DNA from 3 places in the Halobacillus sp. 12SKB genome. Region 1 is predicted to be linked to each of the others. Evidence: a T-box and tRNA genes for the amino acid it is inferred to sense, from the RefSeq annotation. Region 1 holds a T-box; the other regions hold tRNA genes.

Region 1 (7,570 bases):
GTCTGTTACAGGATGATTAGGATCAAAGTTCCCTTTTTCTAGTAAAGAGACAGTACGCGCATACGTGTATTGCAGATATGGAGCTGTATGACCTTCGAAGGTAAGCATATCCTCCAAAGAAAATTCCACATCATTGCGACGATCGTGTTTAAGGTCGTGAAAGATGACAGCACCTACCCCGACTTGTTCCGCGACCTTTTCCGCGTCCTTCAATTCAGGGTTCTTTTCTTTAATATTATTCGCAGCTTGGGAAATGGCCTCCTGCAGCGCTTGTTCCAGTAAAACGGTCTTCCCCTGACGTGTAGACATTTTCTTTCCGTCTTGAAGCATCATTCCAAAAGAGATATGTTTTAATTGATCCGCCCAGGCAAAATCTGCTTTTTTCAACACATGCTTGATCTGTTGAAAATGAAGGGTTTGTTCGTGGCCGACCACATAAAGTGCTTCATCAAAATCATACGTTTGCTTCCGATCAATCGCAGCTGTCAAATCTCTCGTGGCATAGATGGTCGTTCCATTACTTTTTCGAATAAGGCAGGGAGGTAATCCTTCCTCATCAAGGCGGACGACTTGAGCACCTTCCGATTCTTCCAACATCCCTTTTTCCTGCAACATGTCGATGGTCGTATCCATTTTGTCATTGTAGTAAGCTTCGCCTCGGGTCAAGTCGAAAGTGATGCCTAAAAGATTATAAATTTTCTCAAACTCTTTCAGTGAAACGGCTTTGAACCATTTCCACAAGGCAACCGCCTCTTCATCGTAATTCTCCAATTTCTTGAACCATTCTCTTCCTTCGTCAATAAAGGAGGAGTCTTCTTTTGAAGCATGGTGGAACTTTACATACACTCGGGTCAATTCTTGAATTGGGTTGTGTTTGAGATTTTCTTCTTTTCCCCATTTGAGATAAGCGGCTAATAGTTTTCCGAACTGTGTCCCGTAGTCTCCGATGTAATTGATCTTCACCGTTTCATACCCACATTTTTGAGCAAGGTTGGATAGGGCATTACCAATGACCGTTGATCTTAAATGGCCCATGGAGAAAGGTTTGGCAATATTCGGAGCTGACATATCAAGGACGACAGTCTTTCCTTTTCCAAATTCGTGCCCCCCATAGGCTGCTGGGTCCTGGTAAAATTGGTTCAACGTGTGTTCAGCTACAAACCCCTGATCAAGAAAAATGTTAATGTAGCCGCCTACTGTCTGCACTTCATTGAATACCGGATGTTTCAATTGATTGGAAACTTCTTCGGCAATCAGATGCGGGCTTTTTTTCAACGTCTTTGCCAGCGGGAAACAAGGAAAAGCCAGGTCGCCGTGGCTGGACTGTTTAGGTGTTTCAATCTGTTGCTGCACCCAATCCCGTGGATACTCCTCCCCCAGGATATGAGCGATTTGCAGGGCAAGGATTTGTTTTTCCATAAACCACACCTCCATAAAAATAAAAAACCCCGCCTCTAAAAAAGAGACGAGGTTTGTGCTCGCGGTACCACTCTTATAGCTGTCGTACAGCCACTCGACGTTGTTAACGGGGGCGTCCCCGGCTTTTTCCCTACTCCATGATTCAGGAAAGCTTCTCAAAAGTCCGTTTCACTACTGAAATCCTGCCCAGGCTTCCACCACCCCTGAGTCGCTGATCTGTTTCTGGTAGCTACTCTCTTTTTCCTGGAATTTTATATTTGAAAAAATTATAGCGGAAAGCATTTCCTTTTGCAATCCTTTCCTTGCGAATATCTTGGTTTATTTAGGTGAACATACGATATAGAGGTGATTGATGATGGATTGGATTTGGAAAGCGGTTCTCATTATCATTGTGGGGACAATCATTCTTCGTATTGCCGGTCGGAAATCCATATCACAGATGACGTTATCACAAACGGTCATCATGATTGCGATCGGTTCTTTACTGATCCAACCTGTGGCGGGGAAGAATATATGGGTGACGTTCGGTGTAGGGGGAGTGCTTGTCCTTACATTGATGGTTATGGAATTCAGCCAGGTGAAATTCGATTTTATGGAACGTTTCCTCACAGGCAGGTCTGTTTCCATAATTGAAAATGGACAGTTAAATGAAAAGAATATGAAGAAACTACGTTTTACTGTCGACCAGTTAGAGATGAAGTTAAGGCAGGGCAACATTACGTCCATTGCTGATCTTAAGTCGGCGACCCTTGAACCAAACGGGCAGGTCGGATTCGAGTATAAAGAACACAAAAGACCAGCGACAAAGCAGGACATGGATGACATATACCAACAAATTCTATCGTTAAAACAGATGTTAAATCCAAATCAGGCTGCACAAATCCCGACAGCGAAACCTCCTGCTGAAGATTTATTTAAGGAAGTAGAAACGAAGCAACACCAACACGTTCACCCTGATCGTTTGAATTAAGTCTCCGTGCAGGCATTTTGATCTATTCCTTGATATAATGGAACAGAGGTGAGAAAAGTGGAATCCGTAAACACCATTGAAGAACTACAGGGATTTGTTCATGAACATCCGCTTTCGATTGTTTATGTATCCAGGCCCGGATGTTCGGTTTGTCATGGTTTGCTTCCGCAAGTGGAAAACTTGTTGAACGACTATCCTGAAATTGTGTCCAGACATGTGGACGCTGATAAAATTCCACAAGTGGCGGGAGAGTTTTCAGTCATGACGGTACCTGCCGTTTTGATCTATTCTGAAGGGAAAGAACTATTCCGAAAAGCCCGCTTTGTTCCGATCGGGGAGTTAAACCAGCAACTGGCAAAACTGAATCATTTCATTAATGAAAAATGACCATCTGTTGAAATCCTCAACAGATGGTTTTTTTATATGTTCTTACGGTAAAAATAAAGTCTGATAATTCCCTCAATTTTGCTTTCTCCGGCTTTTCTTGAAAATTCAACCCGCAAATACATGTCTGAGACGAGATTATTTGCGATGAGAAGCGATGAATTGGAAATACCTCTCCATGAAACCGTTTACACTAACTAATTGGCGTATATAGACCCGACTTGCCTAAAACCCCTTGAATAAGATTTGCCCAATGTTATGATGAAAAACGTCTTAAATAAAGCGAACAAAAAATGCGAACGGGAGAGATTAACCCAAATGATTAAACAAACGATTGCTTTTCTAGGTGCAGGCTCTATGGCTGAAGCGATGATTTCAGGCATGGTGGAATCCGGTAATATTCCAGCTGAGAACATCATCGTGACCAATAGAAGTAATCAAGAACGTTTAAATGAAATCAATTATAAATACGGCGTACGCACGGTATTAAAAGATGAATTGAACTTTGCAGAAGTCGATCAGTTCATTTTGGCAATGAAGCCAAAAGATATTGATGCTGTACTTGCCGATTTAAAAGATAAATTGACAGCTAACCAAGTACTTGTTTCTGTACTTGCGGGAATCTCAACATCTTATATGGAAGAACGATTGAATGAAGGTCAGCAAGTCATCCGTGTGATGCCGAATACCTCAAGTATGCTTCGCGAATCTGCGACAGCGATTACGCCAGGCCGTTTTGCAGACATGGACAATGTACTTGTCGCAAAGGAACTACTGAAATCCATTGGCGAAGTTTTCGTCATTGAAGAAGATAAAATGGACGTCTTTACAGGAATAGCGGGAAGCGGACCAGCTTACTTCTATTATTTGATGGAACACATTGAAGAAACGGGTCGTGCAGAAGGCATGGATCGTGAAACTCTTCGCGAAATTGGAGCTCAAACATTGCTTGGAGCAGCAAAAATGATGCTGGAACGCGATGAAAGCCCGACAGAACTACGTGAAAATGTGACATCTCCGAACGGTACGACAGCAGCAGGCCTTAACGCTCTTAATGAAGCTGGTGGAGGTTACGCCATTTCTGAAGCGATTAAAGGAGCAGCCAGTCGTTCGAAAGAATTAAGCAAAGAACTTGAAGGACTACTTGTAGGCAGTAAATAAACGAAACCCATCGACGCGAAAATGTTAAACAGGAGTGATATGTTGAGTCAAGATAAAAAAAGGGTAGTAATTAAAATAGGGAGCAGTTCCCTAACCAGCATGCACGGAGAAGTCAGCCGCCGTAAATTAGAAAAATTAGTAGATGAAGTCGTCCAATTGAAAGACGACGGCCACGAAGTTTTACTCGTATCCTCAGGAGCGGTAGCCGCAGGTTATCGCAAACTAGGTTGCCTCGAGCGCCCAAGCTCTTTACCTGAAAAACAGGCAGCCGCATCCATTGGCCAAGGATTGTTGATGGAATCTTATTCCGATCTTTTCCTATCCCACGGTTATATGGGTTCTCAAATTCTCATTACTCGCAGCGACTTCTCTGATGAAGACCGCTACAACAATGCACGTAATACGATCAATGTGCTGCTTGAACGTGGCATTATTCCAATCGTCAACGAAAATGACACGATTACAATCGATCGACTGAAATTCGGTGATAACGATACACTTTCTGCAAAAGTAGCAGGACTTGTGGATGCTGATCAGTTAATCATCCTATCCGATATTGACGGACTTTACGATGCAGACCCAAGAAAAAATGACGACGCGAAACTACTTGATAAAGTCCACGAAATCACCCCGGAAATCGAAGCAGCAGCTGGTGATCCAGGTAGTGCAGTCGGCACAGGCGGTATGAAGTCCAAGATTGACGCATTCAAGATTTCCATGGCATCCGGTATCTCTTCCTTCTTAGGAAAAGCCAACACACCGAACATCGTTTATGATGCTGTGTACGGAGATGCAACAGGAACGTATTTCGAGACAACGACAGACTCTGAAAACCTTGATCAGAAGAAGCAGTGGATTGCTTTCAATTCTGGACCAGAAGGTGAAGTCATTATCGATCATCGCGCAAAAGAATCGATCGTTGAGATGAAGAAGAGTCTTCTGCCGATGAACGTTCATCATGTGAAAGGACGTTTTGAAAAAGGTGCCGTTGTGCGCATTCACGATCTTGATGGAGATGAGATCGGTCTAGGCGTTGTCAATTATTCTTCAGACGAAATGGAAGAAATGATCAGCCTGACTGAACCTGAACTTGAGTCTTATGAACAAGCAGCAATCGAACGTAAAGATTTTGTCTGCCATTTAGACGTTGCCCTGCCCGTAGGTGTTTAAAATAATCAAGGAGGTCTTTGATGACACTAACAACTAATGTGAACGTTGAAGCACAAGCAATTGAAGCGAAGAAAGCTTCCAAAAAATTGATGATTCTTTCTGAAGAGGAAAAGAACCAGGCGCTTAATCACTTAGCTGATGTACTAGAACGCGAATATGAGACGATTCTATCTGCCAATGAGAAAGATTTGGCGAATGGTCGTGAGAAAGGCTTCACCGAGGCATTTATGGACCGTCTTTCCCTATCAAAAGAGCGTGTAGCTGAGTTTGCCCAAGGATTACGCGATGTTTCTAAACTGGAAGATCCTACAGGTCAAGTGGTGACAGATTGGACGCTTGAAAATGGCCTGCAAGTTGAAAAAGTAACGGTACCTTTAGGTGTCATCGGTATGATTTATGAAGCACGCCCGAATGTTACCGTTGATGCAACGGGTCTTGCGCTGAAATCCGGTAATGCGATTGTTCTGAAAGGCGGATCTTCTGCGATTAACTCCAACCAGGCGATTGTTGAAGTGATGCACCGTGGTCTAGAAGAAACGAAGATCCCGAAAGAAGCGGTACAATTCATCGCATCCACTGACCGCGCAGCAACGAATGAACTTTTCAAAATGAAAGAACACATCGACGTACTCATCCCACGTGGTGGCGGCAAGTTGATCCAAGCCGTTGTTGAGAACGCAACGGTCCCTGTACTTGAAACAGGTGTTGGAAACTGCCACATCTATGTCGATAAGCATGCAGACGTTGAAAAAGCGATCAATATCCTTGTTAACGCGAAAACAGACCGCCCGGCGGTATGTAACGCTGCAGAAACACTTGTCGTCCACAAAGAGTGGTTGAATGACAATAAAGATGCGCTTATCGCTGCATTGAAAGAAAACAATATTGCTGTACACGGTGATGAGTATATCCTGGATATCATCCCAGGCTCTGTCCTTGCCGGCGAAGAAGACTGGGCAAACGAATACTTGAGCACAGACATCGCCGTCAAAGCTGTGGATGATCTAACCGATGCGATCGCACACATCGAAACGTACGGCACGAAACACTCAGAAGCGATTGTGACCGAAGATGCAGAATCAGCAGAAACATTCTTCGCACTTGTTGACGCTGCTGCTCTTTACCACAATGCTTCCACACGTTTCACAGACGGTGGCGCGCTAGGATTCGGAGCCGAAATCGGTATTTCCACACAAAAATTGCATGCCCGTGGCCCAATGGGACTTCCTGCACTGACGACAGTGAAGTTCTTGATGAAGGGTACCGGCCAAATTAGATAAGATTCTTTTGCGGCTTTTGCGGAAGGGAAACTCTCAGGAGTTTCCCTTCTTTTTTGTGTTTGAAGAGGTGGTGGTGTCGAATACTTAATTAACGTTGTCGAATACTTAAATAGCGCTGTCGAATACTTGATTTTCTTTGTCGAATGATCAAATAACAAAGTCGAATTCTAAAATAACAGCTTAATGATATATTTTCTATTCCTACTACGTCCAAAATTAGGACTACAGCATTCGTTCAAAAGCTTTCTTGCAATATATTCTGTTTTGACTCCAGCAATTTTCCTGAATTCTGCATTTGTAATCGTGTCTCCGATCAGCAATTGGTGATCTCTTAACAATTGTAAGTGTGCATCTTTTGATATCGCTCCACACCGTCCACAAAGCCAATGATCGCGTCGGCGGATCATACCAAGTAAGCGGCAAGAGGGGCACGGAGCTCCCCACTTGAGCTCATCTTTTGAAATGCCATAATGTTTCATGACATCCGAATCATAAGGGATATATTCTGCTTTAGTCCGTGGTGAGAATTCATTCAAGTGATCATCCGCCCACACATTTTCTCCTTTAAAACTTTTTATGAATGCTGTTAGGTGAGTCGGTAGTTGTTTCACGAAGATGACTCTTTTCCTTTTACTAAGATCTTCTCCTTGAAATGTAAGGGAGGCATTGGAGTTAGCGATGACTATGAAAGAGTGTATGGGGATGGAGGGGAAGCCGGATCTCTTGATCCAGCGTTGTAACTGAAATTTCTGTAGTTCTATCTGCACAAAGGGATCTTGAAACATTTCACTTTTTCCTTCTATTGTTCTTATGAGTTTCTGTTGGTCAAGATCGAAATGGAGTTCCCCTTTGTAGTTTTTCACTTCCAAAATAACCAAGCATTTCTTGGAAATAAGCAGAGTGTCTATCTGAAAAGGTTGGATCCCATCGTGAAGCCTGACATTCTCCATGCTTCTCCCTGGTAAGTACTTCATGTAGTGATCAGCGGTTGACTCACCAAAATGCCCGGCAGACAAGCGGCCGAGACGATTTGCTATTTCCTCACTGAGGGGATGATGGGGGGGAATCCTATTAAGAAGAGATTCAAGCTTTAAAAGTTCCAGTGATTTTTCTCGATACATGTTCTGACTCCTTTTACAAAAAAATCATTCTATTATATGATGGTGTAATCTTTATTTTTAGGAGG
Region 2 (7,570 bases), 800 kb from region 1:
CCGCGGCTGATGAGAAAAAAGAAGACAAAAGCGAAAAAAGAAGCAAAAACATAGCCGGCCATGCTTGTTAACACTTGCCCGATCCATGAAGTATGGCCGGTCAAAGCAAAACCGGATGTATTGGGAAGCAGGGAAATTCTCCTTACTTCTCCCCCTGTAATCAGCGCCATCAGGGAATGACCACTCTCATGGACCATTGTGTTTAATATAGCGAAATATTTTCCTACGACCGGGAGTTGTGTGAGCAGGAAAGCAAGAATAAGTGCTGAAAGAACCTGTAATTTCATATATGAGCACTCCTTTCTTCGTGACCTTTTTATCGCATTCTTTCTACATATGACGTATCTTAAGAATAGAGCCAATGGTAACAAAAGGGGAATAAACATGCGAAAGTTAACATGGATCTCGTGTTCAATGATTTTACTGTTTTTATGCAGCTGTGCTTCTTCATCGGATTCAGATGAGACGAGCGTAAGAATTGCGGCGGCTGCCAGTTTGAAAGATGTGATGGAAGAACTGACTCCTCTTTTTGAGGAACAATACAAAATAGAAATTGAGACCATATACGGAGGTTCAGGTAAATTGGCAAGACAGATTGAACAAGGAGCTCCTGTAGACGTATTCTTGTCTGCCGACTCTCGTTGGATCGAGCTTCTCAAGGAGCAAAACCTTGTGAAAAAAGATACGTACATAGAGTTTACCACCAACCGAATCGTCCTTATCAGTGACGATTCCAAGCATCGTTTGAATACGATCCAGGAACTAAAACTTACAGAAAACGAAAAACTGGCCGTCGGCAATCCAGAAAGTGTGCCTGCTGGTACTTATACGAAACAAGCGTTGGAAAAGATTCACCTTTGGGAGAGTTTAGAGGAGAAGGTGGTATTCGGAAGCGATGTAAGACAAGTCCTTACTTATGTCGAATCCGGTCAGGTGGACTATGGTTTTGTCTATGCCAGTGATGCCATGATTTCCGATCAGGTAACCACTCTTACACAAATAGACCCTACCCTCCATGATTCGATCATATATCCGGGAATCGTTATTTCAAAAAGCCGGACTAAGGAACAAGGAAAGCAGTTTCTTGCTTTTTTAACCAGTGACCAGGCGACAGAAATTTACAAAGCTTATGGATTCAATCCTATGAGAGGTGGAAAGATAGAACAATGAACTTCGAACCTCTTCTTTTGTCTTTGAAAGTAGCGGGAATCGCTACTTTCATCGTATTTATTATCGGAATCATTAGCGCACGACTCATTTCCAGAAAATTATTTCCCGGGAAAAGTATCTTAGAATCGCTGCTTTTACTCCCTCTCGTCCTTCCTCCGACAGTAATTGGATTTGGTCTCCTTTATTTATTTGGTAAGAATGGGTGGATCGGACAATGGCTCATGGACTGGTTCGGTCTTCAGGTGGTTTTTTCCTGGACCGGGGCAGTCATTGCGTCTGCTGTCGTTGCATTCCCTCTTATGTATCAAAGTGCTTCGGCCGCTTTTGAAAATTATGATCAAAACCTGGAGAACGCAGCTTTAACAATGGGAGCTTCGAAAATAAAGGTGTTCTTCACCATATCACTTCCGTTAGCTTGGCCAGGATTACTGGCCGGCTTAGTCATGACTTTCGCTCGTTCCCTCGGTGAGTTCGGGGCTACATTAATGATCGCAGGCTATATCCCTGGTGAAACAGACACCATTCCACTCGCTATCTATTTTGCTGTCGAATCAGGTCGAATGGAAGAAGCCCTCATGTGGGTGGTTGTGATTCTCTGTCTCGGATTCAGTGCAGTATTATGGCTCACCACGTGGAGCCGGAGGAAGATTAACTTCATAAGGAAAGCATAAAAAAAGCTGAAGCTTCAAATAGCTTCAGCCAGCGCCCCCGGCAGGATTCGAACCTGCGGCACACGGTTTAGGAAACCGATGCTCTATCCCCTGAGCTACGGGGGCGTATGAACGTACGAGTAATATTATACAAAACAAACCAAAGATTGAAAAGCAATTGCACCTTAAAAATATCGCTCGGATGTTACTTCAGACGTATGTATATGATAAAATACTATTTGTCTGTCTAAAAGTATCGTATTTTGTAGGTGAGTGATGTGCACTCACGTTTTGAATTGAGTTTGAAGGAGGAAAAGAGATGGGAGATTTACCTTTCATATCCGTTGAAGGGCCCATTGGGGTTGGGAAAACGTCTCTGTCTAAAAAGCTCGCCTCCCAGTTTGATTTTCATTTACTGAAGGAAATCGTTGAGGAGAACCCGTTTTTAGGCAAGTTTTACGACAATATTGAAGAATGGAGCTTCCAAACGGAGATGTTCTTCTTGTGTAATCGTTTCAAGCAGCTCGAAGACATCGACCGGAAATATTTGCAGTCGGGGAAGCCCGTGGTCGCCGATTATCATATATCGAAGAATATGATTTTCGCACGACGCACGTTGAGAGAAGACCAATTTGACAAGTATGCGCAGATTTTTGATATATTGACACACGATATGCCTAAACCGAATATGGTCGTCTATTTACATGCGAGTTTAGATACTCTGCTCGAACGCATCCGCATGCGTAATCGTGATGTAGAGGCAAATATTCAACCTTCTTATCTTGAACAACTCTCTCAAGACTACGAAGACTTCATGAGACATTTTGAAGCCACTCACCCAGAGATTCCTGTGATCCGTTTAAACGGGGATCATATAGACTTCGTAAAACATCAAGACGATTTAAATTATATTGTTGATCAAGTAAAGCAGCATTTAAATAAAGGAGAAGTTATCAAATGAATGCACGTGAACGCTATGGAATTCCACATGACAGCGTCATAACGATTGCAGGTACGGTCGGTGTCGGCAAGTCAACGATGACCAATGCTCTCGCTGATGCCCTCAACTTTCGTACCTCGTTTGAAAAAGTCGATACCAATCCTTATCTCGACAAATTCTATCAGGATTTTGAACGCTGGAGCTTCCATTTACAGATTTACTTCTTGGCGGAACGCTTCAAAGAACAAAAGAAAATCTTTGAATATGGCGGCGGGTTCATACAGGACCGTTCCATTTATGAAGATACCGGCATTTTTGCAAAGATGCACTACGAAAAAGGGACGATGTCCGCAACCGATTATGAAACGTACCGAAACCTGTTTGATGCGATGGTGATGACACCATATTTCCCTCATCCCGATCTTTTAATTTATCTAGAAGGTTCGTTTGATGATATCGTTTCCCGTATCAAAGAACGGGGACGTCCAATGGAACAAGAAACTCCGATAGAATATTGGGAAGAGATGTTTACGCGTTATGACAATTGGATTGATAATTTCAATTCCTGCCCTGTCCTGCGCCTCAATATTGCCGACTACGACGTACTGAATGACAAAACAAGCATCGAACCCGTCCTGGAAAAAATCGGTCACTTCATCCAACAATCACGTAAATGGCGCTCCAGTCATTTATTGACCTAATCATAAAGAAGAAGCTCCTGATGCGTTGGTCCGACATCAGGAGTTTTTTTGTCTATAATCCTCTATCATCATCCGATGACTGCCAATCATTTTCTCAGGAAAGTCATGAAACTCAAAAAATTTCACCTGCACGGTTTCTTCGGGATCAAAAGCATAGTTCCCACGATAATGTCTAGTGAAATAAGCTGTTGTCACAACGTAAAACTCATCGCCATTCGGAGCTCTACTGAACTGATCCTCCCCCGAGTAAACATTTAACAATTGCAGGTCATCGACTTCCAATCCAGTCTCTTCGAGCGCTTCACGTTTCGCGACTTGTTCCGTGCTTTCTCCAAGCTCCATCAAGCCTCCCGGCAGGCCCCATACACCTTGTGGAGACGTTCGTTCCTGCAACAATATTCGTCCCTTTTCATCAATGATGATCACAACCGATCCAACTAATATTACGGGCCGATGGCCGATAATTGCACGTAAATCCTCAACATAACCCATACCATCCCTCCTCTCTTCCTACCTTTTAGTATAACAAGAGAAAAGGACCCCTTTGAATAAAGGAGTCCTTTTTATAGATTATCGTTCCATCGTACTCAGAATTTTTGTTAGGATGACAGCGCCAGCCACCATCACTGCACCGATCCATGGTGTATGAACAAGACCAATCGTATCAACGATGACACCACCCACAGAGGAGCCGATAGCAATTCCGACATTGAATGCGGCGATATTCAAAGCTGAAGCTACATTGACAGCAGATGGCACATATTTCTCAGCTAATTGAACGACCAAAACCTGCAATGCAGGTACGTTCATGAAAGCAAACAATCCCATGAAAAACAATACAACCAAACTCAACACTTTAAATGGAATGACGAAGGCCAAAAGGAGCAATACGATCGCCTGCAACACAAACATCCAAAACAACGCTTTGATCGGCTTTTTATTTGAAACTTTACCGCCAATCGTATTTCCGATCGCCACCGCAACACCATATATAAGCAGGATCACACTGACAAACTTCGGATCGAAACCTGTCACTTCTTCTAGTAAAGGAGCAAGATACGTGAATGCCACAAACGTTCCACCATATCCTAATCCTGTAATGGCGAAGGAGAGCAGAATTCTTTTTTCTGTTAGTATTTTTAATTGGTCCCGAAAGCTTGCTGGAGGTGCTTCTTCCAGGTTTTTGGGGACAAGCAAAGCACTTGCGATGATACCGATTACGCCGAGCAAGGCTACCCCGGCAAATGTTGCCCTCCAACCGAATGTTTGTCCAATGAATGTTCCTAAAGGTACGCCGGTCACTGTTGCAACAGTCAATCCGGTAAACATAAAGGCAATGGCACTCGCCCGCTTATGCTCAGGGACTAAACTTGCAGCAATGGTCGAACCGATAGAAAAGAATATTCCGTGAGAAAAAGCAGTGATGATCCTCGCAATTAACAGCAAGGTAAAACTTGTCGAAACAGCAGCCACTAAATTACCAAGAATAAAAACAACCATGAGACCCAGCAATAAACTTTTCCGGCTCATTTTATTTGTGAGAGCTGTCAAAACGGGAGCTCCCACAGCGACACCGACAGCATAACCGGATATCAATAGACCAGCAAGTGTAATCGATATAGAAAGGTCATCGGCCATCGTTGATAATAAACCTACGGGTACGAATTCTGTCGTTCCTATACCGAACGCGCTAATAGCAAGGGCCAACAAAGCAAACGAAAAACTTTTCGACTTATGATCAAGAGAATTTTCTTTGATATTCTCTGCGTGTGAACTCATCATTTTCCTCCTCATATATAAATAAGAATGATATCTGAAACTCATGTATCCAGGGCGCCTCTGGATGACAAATCTTATTATGAGCGCTGATCGAACACTTGAGAAGTACGTACTTCTATGTGCTATAGGCACCTGGAAGTAACAATTGTATAGAACAAGGGCTCGCGAGACTGTTCATGCAAAATCTTTTTAACTGATGATCCTTTCGTGTATAGTGAATCGAAGGATATACATGCTAAAAAGAAACATAGGGTCTCTAAAGGAGGTAAATCTCTTGCCAAAATATAATATACCGGTTGAAGCCGCTCTTGAAGTGATTGGAGGTAAGTGGAAGGTCGTCATTCTTTGTCATTTGATCGAAAATAAACGACGGACAAGTGAACTGAAGCGGTTGATGCCTGGAATCACACAAAAAATGTTAACCCAGCAGCTGAGAGAGTTGGAAAGGGATGGTGTCATTAAGCGCATCGTTTATAACCAGGTACCACCTAAAGTGGAATATGAACTGACGGAATACGGATGGACATTAAAAGGGGCATTAGACATGCTGTGTGCCTGGGGTGAGCAACATATTGAAAAGACTTACCCAAATAAAGAAGAGGTATTATTGGATTCTTAAAAAGGATAAAAAAAATCCCTCACCGGAGATGAACGGTGAGGGATTTTCGCTGTGTCCACTTCATTGAGAATAAATAAAACAAAATAAAAAATCGTTACTAGAAGTAACGATTTCTGTTCTATAAATCTCCAATATTTATGCGCTATTGTTGATAATAATATGGCGGAGGAGGAGGGATTCGAACCCCCGCGGGGCGTAAACCCCCTGGCGGTTTTCAAGACCGCTCCCTTCAGCCGGACTTGGGTACTCCTCCGTGTGACCGACAATAAATATATTATCATGGTTGTCCGAATCCGTCAATAAAATCCTTTAATTTTTTTAAAAGAAGTTATTGTCGAACAATCACGAAAAAATGTCACCTAGTTATTATACAAATTCCCTTCCACAGAGTCAAGGACGATTCGCAGTGGCTGTCTCCAAAAACGAAATCAAGAAAAAACACCTGAAACCATTCATAGGATTCAGGCGCTTTTACTATTACAGGTGTTATTTGATGATTTCTTTCCCACCCATGTATGGACGCAGGACCTCTGGTACGATGACCGTTCCGTCTTCCTGCTGGTAATTTTCAAGGATGGCTGCAACGGTACGACCGATGGCTAGACCAGAACCGTTCAACGTGTGTACGAATTCAGGCTTTCCTTTTTCTTCTCTACGGAAGCGAATGCCTGCGCGGCGGGCCTGAAAATCTTCGAAGTTAGAGCAAGAGCTGATCTCCCGATAAGTCTCCTGGCTCGGGATCCATACTTCAATGTCGTATTTCTTAGCTGCTGTGAATCCTAGATCTCCCGTGCACATGCTCATCACACGATAAGGAAGCTTCAGCAGTTGAAGGACTTTTTCCGCATGTCCTGTCAATTCTTCCAGAACATCATAAGATTCTTCCGGCTTTGCCAGCTGGACAAGCTCGACTTTATTGAATTGGTGCTGACGGATCAATCCTCTTGTATCGCGACCGGCAGACCCTGCTTCAGAACGGAAATTTGTGCTGAAGGCTACGAACTTTTGTGGAAGGTCTTCAACAGATAAAATTTCTTCTCTATGGAAGTTTGTGACTGGAACCTCAGCTGTTGGCACGAGGAAATAATCCCAGTCTTCAATTTTAAACGCATCTTCTTCGAATTTCGGTAATTGACCTGTACCTGTCATCGCTGTGCGGTTGACCATTTGTGGTGGCAGCATTTCCTGATAGCCGTGTTCATCTGCATGCAGATCCATCATGAAGTTGAGTAACGCACGCTCTAAACGGGCCCCAAGTCCTTTATAGAATACGAAACGACTTCCCGTTACCTTGGATGCTCTTTCAAAATCAAGGATGCCTAAATCTGTCGCTACATCCCAGTGAGGCTTAGCTTCAAAATCAAATGTCGGGATCTCGCCTGCTTTTCGTGCTTCAATATTGTCTTCTTCATCCCCTCCGACAGGTACACTTTCGTGGGGGATATTCGGGATAGATAAGAGAAGCGTTTCAAGTTTCTCTTCCACTTCTTTCAACTCTGTATCAAGCGTTTTGATACGATCGCCAACTTCGCGCATTTCTTTGATCTTGTCATCGGCGTCTTCCTTCGCTTTTTTCAGTTGGGAAATTTCCTTGGATACTTCATTGCGCTTTGCTTTCAATTCTTCTGTTTCTTGAATCAGCTCACGGCGTTTGCTATCCAAGTCACCGAAGGCATCCAAGTCAGAGAGATCTTCTCCACGATTTTGCAGT
Region 3 (7,570 bases), 1.8 Mb from region 1:
AAAAAGAACAATGTTTATATTGTCAGGATGACGGAGAAAGCGAAAGTCGTCCTTGAAGATCTTGAAATCCTGAAAGGTCCTCTATCCATTAATCCAGACATCCCTCAAAAGTATTTGAACGATACATGTTGTAAAAGGGCTTATTTACGAGGAGCATTTCTTGCGGGTGGTTCAGTCAATAACCCGGAAACTTCTTCCTATCATCTTGAAATTCATTCTTCTGATGAGGAACACAACGAGGCGTTGTGTAAGCTTATGAATAGTTTCGGGTTGCACGCAAGGACACTCAGTCGGAAAAAAGGATACATTACCTACTTGAAAGAAGCGGATAAAATCACGGAGCTCATTAGTAATATAGGAGCACACCAGGCGCTTTTCAAGTTTGAAGATGTGAGGATCGTCCGCGATATGAGGAACTCCGTCAATCGTCTCGTCAATTGTGAGACTGCGAATTTGAATAAGACGATCGGTGCCGCTTTCCGTCAAGTAGAGAACATAAAATTCATTAAACGGACAGTAGGTTTAGAGGCCCTGCCGGATAAATTGCAGGAGATTGCATCTTTAAGGCTGCAGCACCAGGAAGTTTCTTTAAAAGAGCTTGGTGAGTATGTTTCTGGTGGATCGATCAGTAAATCAGGAATCAACCACCGCCTGCGTAAAATCGACGAGTTTGCCGAAAAAGTTAGAAAAGGTGAAGTCACAGAAAACACAAGAAACTAATGTTTCCTTAACAAATTCATGCTATAATGAAATACAATTATAAACGCTTTCTACAAGAGAGCGTTCTTTTTTCTAAGTATTGAATCCGCTTACAAAGAAGTTGAAATATAGAATGAGAGGAGAATGACAGGTGATTGAAAGGACGATAACGATTGAGCTCGAAACAGGTTTACAGGCAAGGCCAGCAGCACAATTCGTACAAGAGGCGAACAAGTTCACCGCAGATGTTTTTATTGAAAAAGGTGAGAAACGTGTAAATGCCAAAAGCATTATGGGGTTAATGAGCCTTGCTGTCGGGACCGATGAAGAAATCAAATTGATTGCAGATGGCTCTGATGAGGAAGAAGCAGTTCAGGTTCTTACCGACTTTGTGAAAAATGAGTAATAGATGTTTATGTGAAAAAATGAACGTTCTCCAATGAGGGAACGTTTTCATATTTCACAAAAAAATCCGCTGTGTAATCACAGCGGATTTTGTGTCTTTATTGTTCGTTTTTCTCCATTACTTTATCAATCAAGCCGTAGTCAACAGCTTCGTGGGCAGACATGAAGTTATCACGATCCGTGTCGCGTTCGATGACTTCCATTGGTTGTCCAGTACGCTCAGCAAGGATCTTGTTCAGCTTCTCGCGCATCTTAATGATACGCTTCGCGTGAATTTCGATATCTGAAGCCTGACCTTGTGTGCCTCCAAGTGGTTGGTGAATCATAACTTCACTGTTTGGTAGTGCATAACGTTTACCTGGTTCACCGGCGTTCAGCAGGAATGCACCCATAGATGCAGCCATACCTGTGCAGATTGTGGATACGTTCGGCTTGATGAACTGCATCGTATCATAAATCGCCATACCTGCCGTGATTGAACCACCAGGGGAGTTGATGTATAGGGAAATGTCTTTTTCCGGGTCGTCAGCCGCAAGGAAAAGCAACTGCGCAACAACAGAGTTTGAGATGTTATCATCGATCGGGCTTCCCAGCATGATGATCCGGTCTTTAAGTAAGCGGGAGTAAATATCATAAGCACGTTCTCCGCGGTTTGTTTGTTCAATAACTGTAGGGACTAAATTCATTTGAAATTCCTCCTTAACATCAAATTAATAATGATGGAATACATTCATCATACCTATAAGGTCAATAAAGGTCAAACAAAAACAATCGACCTTTTATCCTTTATTTCAGCAAGGTTTGTTATGCCTTTTGAGTATGAAAAAAGGTTATTCTTATTCGTTCTATGTGATGTGTTCCAATTCCTTCTACCATCATACCCTAAATTTACCTATATAAACGTCCAAACCTATAATTAAGCTACATGGCAAGGGGGACATTTTTATGAGATGTTTTGGGGTTTGTTACTGAATTGAGCGCCTGGGGTGGTTGGGAATCTACACGTCTAGCTCCATCGCCCAGACACTCGTGTCTACCAAGGCGATTCCGCATTTGAACACTTTCCTGTGGGGGAGGGTCGAACTTCCACGGGCTACGTCCTGCGGGATGTTGCTATCTCCTTCTCCCGCGGGATTCTCACAGCTTCCCACCCGCCCCATGGAAAGCGAACCTTTTCCCGTAGCCCCTAAGCTCTTATAAAATCTTCGAAACAGATCCTTCACAAGGGAGCTTTTCTGGAAGATCATAAAAATGGGTTGCGTTTTTTGGTGATTCTCCTTATAATATTAAATGCATGTCGCTTTTGCGCCCGTAGCTCAGTTGGATAGAGCGGTAGATTCCGGTTCTACGTCAGTCGGGGGTTCGAATCCTCTCGGGCGCGCTGAATAAAAAGACCTTCCTTGAATGTAAGGAAGGCCTTTTTTTTACAAAAATATCATTATATTAATATACTAATCCTTTGTGATTTATGGTGGTTACAAGAGTGTTATTTAAATATTAATTAAACAGATATCACACAGGAATTATACGAACGTTTATTTGGTTTTATTATCGTCATGTAGGTTCTTTTTGCCTTATTTGTGTGTTATGATTGAATAAATAAAGTCAGACTTTTCGCTTTATTTAGAAGAGGGGTATTTATGACAAACCTAATCCGTTACAAAATGTTGTCGACCGAAGAGGTTTCTGAAGACAGGCGGATTCACTTGTTCGATATGCAGGAACAGCAAAAGTTATCCTTCAACTATAAGTCATTGAAGCGAACACCTGAAAATTATGTAGGTGAAGAATTAGCTCATTTCTTGGATAAGCGTAAGTTGAAAATCGATAATGGTTTTTATGATAAAAAAGGACATGCTTCCTGAAGCGTGTCTTTTTTTGTGTGAGAAGCTCTGGAGGAGGATGGATATTGGAGTGTATCCTTTGGTATGATGAAGGTGAAAAGTTCAGGAGGGCTTGTGCATGTCTGAAGTCGTATTATATGTAAAAGAAAACTGTGGATTATGTGAAGAAATCAAAGGCCTATTATCACTGTTCGATGTCAAAGTAGTCATGGTGGATATTGAGAAAGATCCAGAACTATTAGAGAAGTATTTGCTTGAGGTACCGGTGTTAAAGATCGGTGCGGAAGAGTTGGATTATCGTGAAATTGATTACATAGAACTAATGAAGCGTTTACAATGAAAAACGTATGGGTTTTCGCTTGCACGTGGACAACCCCACTGTTAATATAAAGTTGAAATAGGATATTTTTTTGCTCCGAGCGGGACATAATATGACTAGCTGGGACGTAATACATCCCGGTTGGTACCATTTCAAAGAAGGAGCTTTTTCCATGAGAGCGTTCATCGACTTACAAAAAAAATTATTCCCGGATGTCCTGGACGTTATACAGCGCCGTTATCAGCTGTTGTATTACATCCAGATCATGCAGCCTGTAGGCCGAAGAGCGTTAGCTGAAAGCGTTGAGCTGGCTGAACGTACGGTCCGAAGCGAAGTGGACTTTCTGAATAAACAAGGAGCTGTAGAGATTACCTCAAGAGGCATGCACTTAAGTTATGAAGGGCAGAACATTCTTGAGCAGTTAGCTGAGTTTATTAAAGAGGTCTCTGGGATTAAGGTTTTAGAACAACAATTAAAGGATAAATTAAATTTAGACCATGTCGTTGTTGTTCCTGGTGATAGTGATGAGCTTAATTGGGTAAAACAAGAGATGGGAAAAGCATGTGTCCAGTATTTGAAAGAACATATGTCGCCTGACCAGGTGATAGCCATTACAGGCGGAACAACGATGGCATCCGTCGCGCAAGTGATGACGCCGCTGTCTGGAGCTGATCAGTGCTTATACGTACCTGCACGTGGAGGCTTAGGTGAAAGAGTTGAAAACCAGGCCAACACAATCTGTGCGGAAATGGCGAAAAAAGCAAGGGGTGACTATCGTCTTTTATATGTACCCGATCCCCTCAGTGAGGAATCCTATCAGACGATAAAAGAAGAGCCTTCGATAAAAGAAGTGCTGGATATCATCCGGAACGCTGAAATCGTCATCCACGGAGTAGGCGATGCGCTTACGATGGCAGAACGAAGAAAGACTTCCCCTGAGCAGTTGGAATTAATCAAACAGCATAACGCAGTAGGCGAAGCTTTTGGTTACTATTTCAACGTAGAGGGTCAGATCGTTCACAAAGTTCGTACGGTCGGTCTTCAGTTAGAAGATCTAAAGCGTGCGAAACATGTCATTGCTGTTGCCGGGGGGCGTTCGAAAGCACAAGCCATCTCATCTTATTTCCAACCGGGCCAGAGTAATGTCCTGATCACTGATGAAGGGGCAGCCCAAGAGTTAATAAGGGATTTATCCCTTTAAATAAATATGATTTCAATCATCCTAAGGAGGAATTTTGCATGACAGTAAGAATTGGTATTAACGGATTTGGACGTATTGGACGTAATGTTTTCCGTGCTGCTTTGAACAACAATGAAGTAGAGGTAGTAGCGGTTAACGACTTGACAGATGCAAACATGCTTGCACACTTGCTTCAGTACGATACTGTACACGGTAAGCTTGAGCAAGAAGTGACAACAAACGGTGACAACCTGATTGTCGGCGGAAAAGAAGTCAAAGTACTTTCTGAAAAAGATCCAGCTCAACTTGGTTGGGGAGATCTTGGTGTAGATATCGTGATCGAATCTACAGGTCGCTTCACTCAGCGTGACGATGCGAAGAAACACTTGGATGCAGGTGCTAAGAAAGTCGTTATCTCTGCTCCAGCGAAGCAGGAAGACCTTACAGTCGTTATGGGTGTAAACGAAGATCAGTATGACAAAGATTCTCACCACGTCATCTCTAACGCTTCTTGCACAACGAACTGCCTTGCTCCATACGCAAAAGTTCTTGACGAGAAATTCGGTCTTAAGCGCGGTATGATGACAACTGTTCACTCTTACACGAACGACCAGCAGATCCTTGATCTTCCACACAAAGATTACCGTCGTGCTCGTGCAGCTGCTGAGAACATCATCCCAACAACAACTGGTGCTGCACAAGCCGTTGCAAAAGTTCTTCCACACCTTGATGGCAAGCTTAGCGGTATGGCGATGCGTGTACCAACATCCAACGTTTCCATCGTAGACTTGGTTGCTGAACTTGATAAAGACGTAACAGCTGAAGAAGTGAACGAAGCTCTTCGCGCAGAAGCTGAAGGTAACCTTAAAGGAATCCTTGGCTACAGTGACGAGCCACTTGTTTCCACGGACTACAATGGCAACACTCACTCTTCTATCATTGATGGTCTTTCTACACTAATCCTTGAAAACAACATGGTTAAAATTGTTTCTTGGTATGACAACGAAACTGGTTACTCCAACCGTTGTGTAGACTTGGCTGTATACCTTAAAAACCAAGGCTTGTAATATCTGAGCCGTTTTAGAAAATACTATGAAAAAGCTGGAAAGGAGGAGGTCTCAGGTCCTCCTCCTTTATCCATGTTTTTTCGCATCCTGCTTATCGGCGTTTCTGCACAATGAAACTGTGGAAACGTACATAAGGGCAGGCGTTGAACCTGACCACAAACCAAGGAGGTTGTCATTCTATGAATAAGAAAACAATCCGCGATGTTGAAGTGCAAGGAAAAACGGTCTTTTGCCGTGTGGACTTCAACGTACCGATGAGTGAGGGAGAAGTCACAGACGACACTCGAATCAAAGCTGCCCTCCCTACAATCAAGCACCTGACTGGAAACGGTGCGAAAGTCATTCTTGCCAGTCACCTTGGACGCCCTAAAGGGGAAGTTGTCGAAGACCTTCGTCTTGATCCTGTAGCCAATCGTCTGAGCGATGTTCTTGGACAAACCGTTACAAAAACGGATGAAGTACACGGGGCTGAAGTAGACAAAGCCATTTCTCAAATGAAAAATGGTGATGTTCTTCTGATTGAAAACGTGCGCTTCCATCCTGGTGAAGAGAAGAATGATGCGGAATTGGCCAAGGCTTTTGCAGACATGGCTGACCTCTATGTAAATGATGCATTCGGTGCTGCTCACCGTGCCCATGCTTCTACAGCGGGTGTTGCGGAGCATATCCCAGCCGTTGCTGGTTTCCTGATGGAGAAAGAAATCAATGTTCTAGGTAAGGCTCTATCTAACCCTGAGCGTCCATTCACAGCCATCATTGGTGGGGCGAAAGTAAAAGATAAAATCGGTGTCATTGACAACTTGATCGATAAAGTAGATAACTTGATTATCGGTGGAGGTCTTGCTTACACATTCGTAAAAGCGCTAGGTCATGAAATCGGTAAATCGCTGCTCGAAGAAGATAAAATCGATCTAGCTAAAGAATATATGAAGAAAGCAGAAGAAAAGGGCGTCAACTTCCTTATGCCTGAAGATGTCGTCGTTGCTGATGATTTCTCTGATTCTGCGAACAAGGAAGAAGTCGGAATCGACAGCATCCCATCTGATTGGGAAGCTCTTGATATCGGTCCGAAAACGAGAGAAAAATATGCGAAAGTCATTAAAGAATCCAAATTGGTTATCTGGAACGGACCTATGGGCGTCTTTGAAATCGAATCTTTTGCTAACGGTACAAAAGCTGTAGCGAATGCTCTTTCCGAAACAGATGGCTACACGGTCATCGGTGGAGGCGACTCTGCAGCAGCCGTTGAGAAATTCGGATACGCAAATGACATGGACCACGTCTCCACAGGTGGCGGTGCTTCCTTGGAATTCATGGAAGGTAAAGATCTTCCTGGTGTATCCTTGTTGAACGATAAATAAAAAGGAGAGGTGAAACCATATGCGTAAAAAAGTAATCGCTGGTAACTGGAAAATGAATAAGAACCACCGTGAAGCGGAAGATTTTATTCAAACAGCTAAAAATGAAGTACCTTCCTCTGAGCAGGTAGAATCTGTTGTTTGTGCTCCATTTCCTTTTCTGCAAAAACTTGTAGAGGAAACAGAAGGTACAAGCCTTAAAATCGGTGCTCAAAACATGCACTTTGAGGAAAACGGTGCGTTCACTGGTGAAGTAAGCCCGGTCATGCTGAAAGAACTTGGCGTTTCTTACGTCGTACTTGGTCACTCCGAGCGTCGTGAAATCTTCAAGGAAACGGATGAAGAGGTAAACAAAAAAGTTCATGCTGCATTCAATCATGGCTTAACACCAATTATTTGTGTAGGGGAATCTCTAGAACAGCGTGAAGCAAATGAAACGATGGACGTTGTTGAGACACAAGTGAAAAAAGCATTAGACGGTCTGACAAATGATCAATGTGCAGAAACAATCATTGCTTATGAGCCAATCTGGGCGATTGGTACAGGTCGTACTGCGACATCTGAACAAGCGAATGAAGTTTGTACACACATCCGTAAAGTCGTCAGTGATTATGTAAGTGCAGATGCAGCAGAAGCTGTACGAATCCAATACGGCGGCAGCGTGAAGCCTGCAAACGTTGATGAACTACTATCCCAGT

What was found. The T-box of region 1 lies ahead of argS (arginine--tRNA ligase). A T-box ahead of a tRNA ligase gene usually reads a tRNA of that ligase, here a tRNA-Arg.
Region 2: it has a tRNA-Arg gene. The T-box ahead of argS (arginine--tRNA ligase) is inferred to sense a tRNA for this amino acid. The anticodon was not compared.
Region 3: it has a tRNA-Arg gene. The T-box ahead of argS (arginine--tRNA ligase) is inferred to sense a tRNA for this amino acid. The anticodon was not compared.

Annotation. Positions count from the first base shown of each region.
Region 1 is NZ_JBRFWR010000001.1:247,810-255,379, reverse strand. Features, by position in the region: gene argS (arginine--tRNA ligase) at 1-1,419, opposite strand, end outside; T-box leader at 1,459-1,673, opposite strand; gene ACQ4XT_RS01310 (DUF421 domain-containing protein) at 1,769-2,389, shown strand; gene ACQ4XT_RS01305 (thioredoxin family protein) at 2,447-2,776, shown strand; gene proC (pyrroline-5-carboxylate reductase) at 3,092-3,934, shown strand; gene proB (glutamate 5-kinase) at 3,974-5,104, shown strand; gene ACQ4XT_RS01290 (glutamate-5-semialdehyde dehydrogenase) at 5,125-6,384, shown strand; gene ACQ4XT_RS01285 (nuclease-related domain-containing protein) at 6,552-7,505, opposite strand.
Region 2 is NZ_JBRFWR010000001.1:1,045,981-1,053,550, forward strand. Features, by position in the region: gene ACQ4XT_RS05260 (M50 family metallopeptidase) at 1-287, opposite strand, end outside; gene modA (molybdate ABC transporter substrate-binding protein) at 385-1,170, shown strand; gene modB (molybdate ABC transporter permease subunit) at 1,167-1,841, shown strand; tRNA gene ACQ4XT_RS05275 (tRNA-Arg) at 1,874-1,946, opposite strand; gene ACQ4XT_RS05280 (deoxynucleoside kinase) at 2,140-2,781, shown strand; gene ACQ4XT_RS05285 (deoxynucleoside kinase) at 2,778-3,461, shown strand; gene ACQ4XT_RS05290 (NUDIX hydrolase) at 3,498-3,953, opposite strand; gene ACQ4XT_RS05295 (MFS transporter) at 4,032-5,240, opposite strand; gene ACQ4XT_RS05300 (winged helix-turn-helix transcriptional regulator) at 5,515-5,859, shown strand; tRNA gene ACQ4XT_RS05305 (tRNA-Ser) at 6,020-6,112, opposite strand; gene serS (serine--tRNA ligase) at 6,346-7,570, opposite strand, start outside.
Region 3 is NZ_JBRFWR010000001.1:2,001,284-2,008,853, forward strand. Features, by position in the region: gene whiA (DNA-binding protein WhiA) at 1-720, shown strand, start outside; gene ACQ4XT_RS09580 (HPr family phosphocarrier protein) at 851-1,105, shown strand; gene clpP (ATP-dependent Clp endopeptidase proteolytic subunit ClpP) at 1,203-1,790, opposite strand; tRNA gene ACQ4XT_RS09590 (tRNA-Arg) at 2,410-2,485, shown strand; gene ACQ4XT_RS09595 (ubiquinone biosynthesis protein COQ4) at 2,745-2,969, shown strand; gene ACQ4XT_RS09600 (glutaredoxin family protein) at 3,067-3,288, shown strand; gene ACQ4XT_RS09605 (sugar-binding transcriptional regulator) at 3,440-4,468, shown strand; gene gap (type I glyceraldehyde-3-phosphate dehydrogenase) at 4,507-5,514, shown strand; gene ACQ4XT_RS09615 (phosphoglycerate kinase) at 5,694-6,875, shown strand; gene tpiA (triose-phosphate isomerase) at 6,895-7,570, shown strand, end outside.